2 regions of the Spirosoma koreense genome follow, and region 1 is predicted to be linked to the other one. Evidence: riboswitches for the same ligand, from Rfam matches in the RefSeq annotation. Region 1 holds a riboswitch; the other holds the start of a gene.
The links. Region 1 has a riboswitch for S-adenosylmethionine ahead of ACYVC2_RS00715 (O-acetylhomoserine aminocarboxypropyltransferase/cysteine synthase family protein). Riboswitches for the same ligand answer to the same signal wherever they lie in the genome.

Region 1 (3,802 bases):
GAATAATCAGCGTCTTCGAATCGCCGACGTTCGCCAGATGGCTTATTAATTTCAGGCTGTTGACAAACCGGTCAGCTGCGTCTTTACCACCTTTCACTTTGAACGTAAATACGCCCCCGAAGCCCCGCTTCAGGTATTTTTTAGCCAGCTCGTGGTACGGGCTGCTTTCCAGACCCGGATAGTTGACCGACTCGACCTGCTCATGCTGCTGGAGCCACTGTGCCAGCGCCAGCGCATTCTGCACCGTACGATCGACGCGTAGCGACAGGGTTTCTAACCCCTGCAACAACAGGAACGAGTTGAACGGACTGATCGCCGGCCCCCAGTCGCGCAGGCCTTCTACGCGGGCCCGGATAATAAACTGAATGTTACCAAACGGCCCGCCCACGCCGAATACGTCATTGAAGACCATGCCGTGGTAGCCTTCAGATGGCTCTGTAAACTGCGGAAATTTGCCATTGCCCCAGTTGTAGTTACCGCTATCCACAATGACCCCACCAATGCTCGTTCCGTGGCCACCAATCCATTTCGTGGCTGACTCGACCACCACAGCGGCACCGTGCTCGATAGGCCGGAACAGATAGCCGCCTGCTCCGAAGGTATTGTCAACGATCAGTGGCAGGTCATACTCGTTGGCCAGAGCCGCAAAGGCGTCGAAGTCGGGAATGTTGAAGCCTGGGTTACCGATTGTTTCGAGGTAAATGGCTTTTGTTTTATCGTCAATCAGTTTAGCGAAGGCTTGCGGATCGCTGCCTTCAGCGAAGCGAGCCTCGATGCCCAGCCGCTTAAACGATACCTTAAACTGGTTATAGGTGCCGCCATAAAGAAACGAGGTCGTTACGAAGTTTTCGCCCGCACTCAGAATATTACTCAGCGCAATGAACTGAGCCGCCTGACCGGAGGCCACCGCCAGAGCCGCCACTCCACCTTCCAAAGCCGCAATCCGCTTCTCGAATACGTCTGAGGTTGGATTCATGATGCGGGTGTAGATATTTCCGAATGCTTTCAGTGCAAACAAATCCGCACCGTGCGCCGAATCATTGAATACGTACGAAGTGGTCTGGTAAATAGGAACAGCCCGGGAGTTGGTCGTGGGGTCGGGTTCCTGCCCGGCATGGAGCTGGAGCGTGTCAAAATGAAGTTGAGAGGCCATACTGAAAAACTGAGGTTTTGTGTAGTCATTGATCAGCGGTAGGTATTGGGCTACCGTAAACGTGAGGATGCCGCAGAAAACCTCTCCCGATTTTCAGCGGTGCAGCAACGTGTCGAAGGCTTAGCAGGTTTCAGCCCGGGGCCATCCAGCCCGGGACTGACATCTCTGATGGTAGAGCATGTGCGTATTCGATTTATAGTTCCTAAAATGATTTTAGGCAGGAGTTAGCACCTTGCCGTGAGGTAGGTTGCCAGCGATTCGTAGAGCCTGATCTCTCCCCGCTTCTGTATAAATCAATTCGTGCCAGAAGGTAATTGGCGCGTAATAATTGACTTGATGCCGCAAGTATAACAGCCAAACGGCGCGAATCCAAACAGGACACGGTTTTTCTGTAGGGTAACTTTTTTTACTACCAGACAGAAAACCGACGCTTGTCAAGTCGATTCATTGTTTACTTTTGTGGCAAGACACCTGCCCATGAATCAGACGTACCGATACAACCGCGAAAATGCCACCCGAGTAGCCGGAACCACTACTCTCAAGGACGCCATCGGTCAACTCCTGAAAGCGTATCAGCTTCAGACCCGCTTCAACGAAACGTACCTCGAAGCCTTCTGGGGGCGGATGATGGGCCCCGCTATTGCTTCCCGTACCAACCGGCTCTACGTCCGCGATCGGAAACTTCATATTGAAATTGCTTCGGCTCCGCTACGCAATGAACTTGTCAACGCCAAACAGAAGCTGATTCAACTGGTCAATAAAGACATGGGCTCCGATGTCATCGATGACGTTATCTTTATCTGATAATTGACCCTAAAAACGAGAAAGCGCATCGATCAGGATCGATGCGCTTTCTCGTTTTTAGGGATTGTTAGTCAGAGGTAATCATTAGGCATCTAAAGTCAATTAATGACCATCAATGACTATTTCTGACTTACAATCCCTAGTCGTTTTGTGAATTCGCCCATGGTGCTAAACTCACCCATTGGTTTCAGATAGCGCAGGAGTTCATCAACGCGGTCGAGCAGAGCATCACGCGAGTGTCGGCGGACGTAGGCAGGGATCTGCTCGTAGGCAGACAAATCGGTAAATTCCCAGGGATGCACGTACAAATTCAGAAACCCATCCGACTGTAGCGTTTGCCGGCAAAGCTGTTTATAGAGCGCGAATGGGAAATTCTTCAGACTCAGCCAGAACAGCGGCAATCGGAGCGTCGGCGTAACCGACGCCGGAATCTGCCACACGCCCATCTCCCGAAACGGGTGCCGGGGTTCGCCCCAGTGGTTATACCGCCCCGGAAGCCAGGTCGGATGCAACGATGAGTTATATTTGTAGCCAGCCTGGTACACATCGTTCGGATCGACAAATCCCATACGTGCCCGGCGGAAACCCAGAATCGGCTGATTCAATAACTCTTCCAAAGCCAGCCGGGACTTGAGCAGGTCGGCGGGTTCGAAGGTAGTATGATAGTACCCGTGGGAGGCAATTTCGTGTTTGCGCGACAGGGCGCGGATCAATTCCGGCTCATGCAAGGCGTAATTCGCCGTTGTAAAGAGCGTAGTTCGGGCACCGATCGCGTCGAAGCGTTCAGCCAGTAATTTTAACCCTTTCGTTGAAACGGCCACTTGTTCCGACAGCGGAATGGCATGACCGAATTCAACGGCAGTATCGAACTCTTCTACGTCAACGGTGAATAAAATATCACGTCCTCTTCGGATGGGGCTTGCCATGTCGTTACGCTCTCCTCGATGTCGCTCGTATCACTGATAATATAGGCGGGGCGTCCTTTCACTTCTACGAACGTTTTGCCCAAATATACGCCGATAATACCGATCATGATAAACTGCACACCGCCAATGAGCACTAGCAGCAGCACCAGGGTTGTCCAGCCTGATACGGTTGCGTTCGTAAAATAGTGTTCATACAGCGCTTCGGCGCCGAATAAGCTGGCCAGTAGAAACATACTGAATCCGAGCAGTACCGACAGGTATAAGGGGCGAGTCGAGAACGAGGTGATGCCCATAGCCGCCAGTTTGAGCATTTTCCGGAACGAATATTTAGAACGACCCGCGTACCGGGCGGCTGGTTCATACAGAATCCGGCACTGTCGGAAACCCACCCAGGAAATAGCTCCGCGCAAAAACAAATCGTTTTCTTTGAACTGTTTCAGGGTATTGACCACCTTCCGGTCGAGCAGTCGGAAGTCGGCGGCTCCGTCTTCCAGTTGAAGTTTGGAGACAGTCCGCAGAATACGGTAGAAATATTTCGAGGTTGTACGTTTGAACAGCGATAATTTGGGGTCAGACTGCCGGACCGTGTATACCACCTCATAGCCCTGCCGCCACTTGTCGATCAGGGCCGGAATCAGCTCGGGAGGATGCTGCAGATCTGCATCCAGACAGATGACCGCTTCACCCAGGGCGTTGTCGTACCCTGCCCGAAGAGCCATTTGATGCCCAAAGTTCCGGGAAAAGGACAGAAACCGCACCACAGGATAAGCCTTGCTCAACTGCCGCAGTACATAGCGCGTTTGATCAGAACTGCCATCATCGATAATCAGGATTTCGTAGGAACCATACGGCTCCATAACTGCCATTAACCGATGAACCAGAACGGGTAAGTTTTCTTCTTCGTTAAAAGCGGGTACTA
Region 2 (3,802 bases), on a different contig from region 1:
ACGTGAATGACCGGTCCTGAATAGTGCGGGTCAATCTTAACCGCCGTGTGTGTTCGTGAGGTCGTTGCTCCACCGATAAGCAGGGGTAGGGTAAATCCCTGCCGCTCCATTTCTTTGGCAACACCCACCATCTCGTCCAGCGACGGGGTAATCAGGCCGCTCAGCCCAATGATATCGACGTTGTGTTTGCGGGCTTCCTCCAAAATCTTCTGCGTCGGCACCATTACGCCAAGATCGATAATTTCGTAATTATTGCAACCCAGCACCACGCCAACGATGTTTTTACCAATGTCGTGTACATCGCCTTTAACGGTTGCCAGCAGGATTTTTCCGGCTGACGACGATTCTCCTCCCGACTTCTCGGCTTCGATAAACGGGGTCAGGTAGGCGACGGCTTTTTTCATCACCCGCGCCGATTTGACAACTTGAGGTAGAAACATTTTACCCGCGCCAAACAGATCACCCACCACGTTCATACCGTCCATCAACGGCCCTTCGATGACGTGCAGCGGCCGTTCGACCTGATGCCGGATTTCTTCGACATCCTGATCGATATAATCCGTAATACCTTTCACCAACGCGTACTTAAGCCGTTCCCGAACGGGTTCACTCCGCCAGCTTTCATCCTGCACAACTGCTTTACCTTTGGCCTTTACGGTTTCGGCAAATTCGACCAGTCGTTCGGTGGCGTCGTCCCGGCGGTTCAGCAACACATCTTCGCAACGCTCCAGCAAATCTTTCGGGATGTTGTCGTATACTTCCAGTTGACCGGCGTTCACAATGCCCATGTCCATACCGGCCCGAATGGCGTGGTACAGAAACGCGGAGTGCATGGCTTCGCGCACCACGTCATTACCCCGGAAACTGAACGAGATATTCGAAACGCCCCCGCTTACTTTCGCCAGCGGCAGGTTTTCTTTGATCCAGCGGGTTGCATTGATGAAGTCGACAGCGTAGTTGTTGTGCTCGTCGATACCCGTTGCCACGGTCAGGATATTTGGGTCGAATATGATATCCTGTGGTGGAAAACCGACTTTATCGACCAGAATTCGGTAAGCTCGTTCGCAAATTTCGATCCGGCGTTCGTAAGAGTCGGCCTGGCCGGTTTCGTCGAACGCCATTACGACAGCCGCAGCTCCGTACCGTTTCACCAGGTTAGCCCGTTCGATAAACGCTTCTTCGCCTTCCTTGAGTGATATCGAGTTCACGATGGCTTTGCCCTGTACGCACTTTAAACCCGCTTCGATCACTTCCCATTTCGATGAATCGACCATAATCGGCACGCGGGCAATGTCGGGCTCGGAGGCAATCAGGTTTAAAAAGGTCGTCATGGCTTCCACCGAATCGAGCATGCCTTCGTCCATATTGACGTCGATCACCTGCGCTCCGCCTTCCACCTGCCCGCGGGCAATGCTGAGAGCTTCATCATAATTGCCTTCCTTAACCAGCCGGGCAAACTTTTTCGAGCCCGTTACGTTGGTCCGTTCGCCAACGTTGAGAAAATTAGTCTGCTCGGTTATTTTCAGTGGCTCCAGCCCGCTCAGCTTCTGATACGGTTCGGGCTGTGGTAATTGCCGGGGAGGATATTTGGCAGCCGCCTGTGCAATAGCCTGTATATGATCGGGGGTGGAGCCACAGCAGCCGCCGACAATATTCACGAAACTGTCGCGAATGAATCCTTCGACCTGAGCTGCCATCATCTCCGGAGTTTCGTCGTACTCGCCGAACTCGTTAGGCAAACCGGCGTTCGGATAAGCAGACGTGAAAAAAGGCGCTTCTTTGGCAAGCGTCTGAATATAAGGCCGCATCAGTTCGGCGCCGAGCGCGCAATTCAGGCCCACACTTAACAAGGGCAGGTGCGAAACTGAATACAGAAATGCTTCGGTTGTTTGTCCCGACAAGGTACGACCGCTGGCATCCGTAATTGTGCCGGAGATCATGATAGGTAAGGGCATGGAGCGCGGGGCATGATGGGGAGTATCCTCTGCTCTTTGCCCCCGGCCCTCGGCAAAATACTTATCGATGGCGAACATAGCCGCCTTGGCGTTGAGTGTATCGAAGATGGTTTCTACCAGCAGTAAATCGGCACCGCCTTCTACTAACCCGCTGACCTGCTCATAATATGCATTGACCAGTTCGTCGAAGGTAATGGCACGATAAGCAGGGTTATTGACATCGGGCGACAGCGAAGCCGTACGGTTGGTCGGGCCCATAGCTCCGGCCACAAAGCGCGGTTTATCGGGATTCTGACGAGTCACTTCCAGCGCCACTTCTTTGGCGATCCGGGCCGATTCGTAGTTTAATTCATACGCCAGCTCTTCCATGTGGTAGTCGGCCATGGCAATGGTCGTTCCACTGAACGTATTGGTTTCGATAATATCGGCGCCCGCTTCCAGATACTGCCGGTGTATCTCCTGAATAATGTCTGGTTTCGTTAGCGACAGCAGGTCGTTATTTCCTTTCAGATCATGTGGCCAGTCACGAAATCGTTCGCCCCGATAGTCGGCTTCGGTTAGCCCGTATCGTTGAATCATCGTTCCCATTGCCCCGTCAAGGACGAGGATACGCTCACGCAGAAGTTCTTGTATCGTTTTCAAAGCCAGTAGTGTAAGGCATGGTATCGAGCTGACAACAACCCATGCGCTCAAAAAAGTCCAAAACTACAAAAAGAGGCTTATGGCAAAAAGACAGGTAGCCGATGGCTAATCTTATCTGCCCCGGCACATAACCGGGTGGAAATTGGCACCGTTACCGGAGTGTGGTCGGTTGCCAAGACATCATCGGGTCCTCTCCCTCCGTCTTTCTGGATAAGCTGCAACAAAAATAGGTAAAAAATAAGGCACACCAATATATAGTGTGCCTCAATGATTCGATTCGCGGCCGATTACCAGGTCTGCTCCAGATCTTCTTTGGTATACAGGTGATTCCGTTCGTTGTAGAACGACTTCGTGTCCATCCGTTTAATAGCCAGCGGATTTTTCGCCGTCATCCGGTACAGGAGCGCAATAGGAAACAGGAAGACAAAAAATAGTATCGACAAAATTATTTTGCCGTTGATGTTTCCCAGTACTTCAGCCAGTTTGAACCAGGCTTTCACGATCAGGTCGCCTGCCACCGGGATGGCCAGACTCAACACCCCAACAGCAGCCGCAGCGTAGAGCCACCAGGGTGACTTAAACACAAAATATAAGACGACCAGCCCGGTCACAATGACCAGTTGTGCTTTTACTTTCTCGGTAACGTCCATGTTTTAGAACAGGGTGTAAATGAAAGGCGCCACGGCCGATCCGCCACCGATAACAATCAGAATACCAATGAGTAACAGCAAGACAATCATGGGGGCCAGCCACCATTTTTTGCGCTGTTTCATAAATTTGAAAATGTCCTGTAAGAATTCCATAGCTTACTTGTCAGGTTTATTAATTTTGAGTAGTTGGCGTATGCGCTACGGCAGGTTTCGACTCGATCAGCTGAAACAAAGCCTCCCCTACGCGGTGGTTCACCAGGGCACTGGCGTGTCCATCGTTACGTCCGACGACACGATCTTTGACGTCAATATCCCCGATTAGTCTCCCGACCTCCAGGACTGGTACGTTTTGCTGCTTAAAAAAAGCAACGACCGGCCTGGTATATTCGGCCGACTGTTCCAGGTTATGAACGAACGGAAACAAAACCACGTACAGCTGCGCGTTATTTGCTTTGGCGTATTCGACGAACTGGTTCAGATCGCTCAGGTGATCGTTGATGATCGCGGGCGTTCCGTAGGCTGTTCGGGCATACGTATCGAACGGTGCAAAATTAC

Region 2: linked by a shared signal. The riboswitch ahead of metH (methionine synthase) and the one ahead of ACYVC2_RS00715 (O-acetylhomoserine aminocarboxypropyltransferase/cysteine synthase family protein) in region 1 are both predicted to bind S-adenosylmethionine.

The regions. Positions count from the first base shown of each region.
Region 1 covers NZ_BAAHAC010000002.1:19,065-22,866, forward strand. The annotation lists gene ACYVC2_RS00715 (O-acetylhomoserine aminocarboxypropyltransferase/cysteine synthase family protein) at 1-1,153, opposite strand, end outside; SAM riboswitch class I at 1,344-1,448, opposite strand; gene ACYVC2_RS00720 (DciA family protein) at 1,631-1,957, shown strand; gene ACYVC2_RS00725 (polysaccharide deacetylase family protein) at 2,077-2,883, opposite strand; gene ACYVC2_RS00730 (glycosyltransferase family 2 protein) at 2,832-3,802, opposite strand, start outside.
Region 2 covers NZ_BAAHAC010000029.1:510,505-514,306, forward strand. The annotation lists gene metH (methionine synthase) at 1-2,597, opposite strand, end outside; SAM riboswitch class I at 2,706-2,814, opposite strand; gene ACYVC2_RS30005 (SxtJ family membrane protein) at 2,885-3,247, opposite strand; gene ACYVC2_RS30010 (DUF5989 family protein) at 3,251-3,400, opposite strand; gene ACYVC2_RS30015 (SGNH/GDSL hydrolase family protein) at 3,420-3,802, opposite strand, start outside.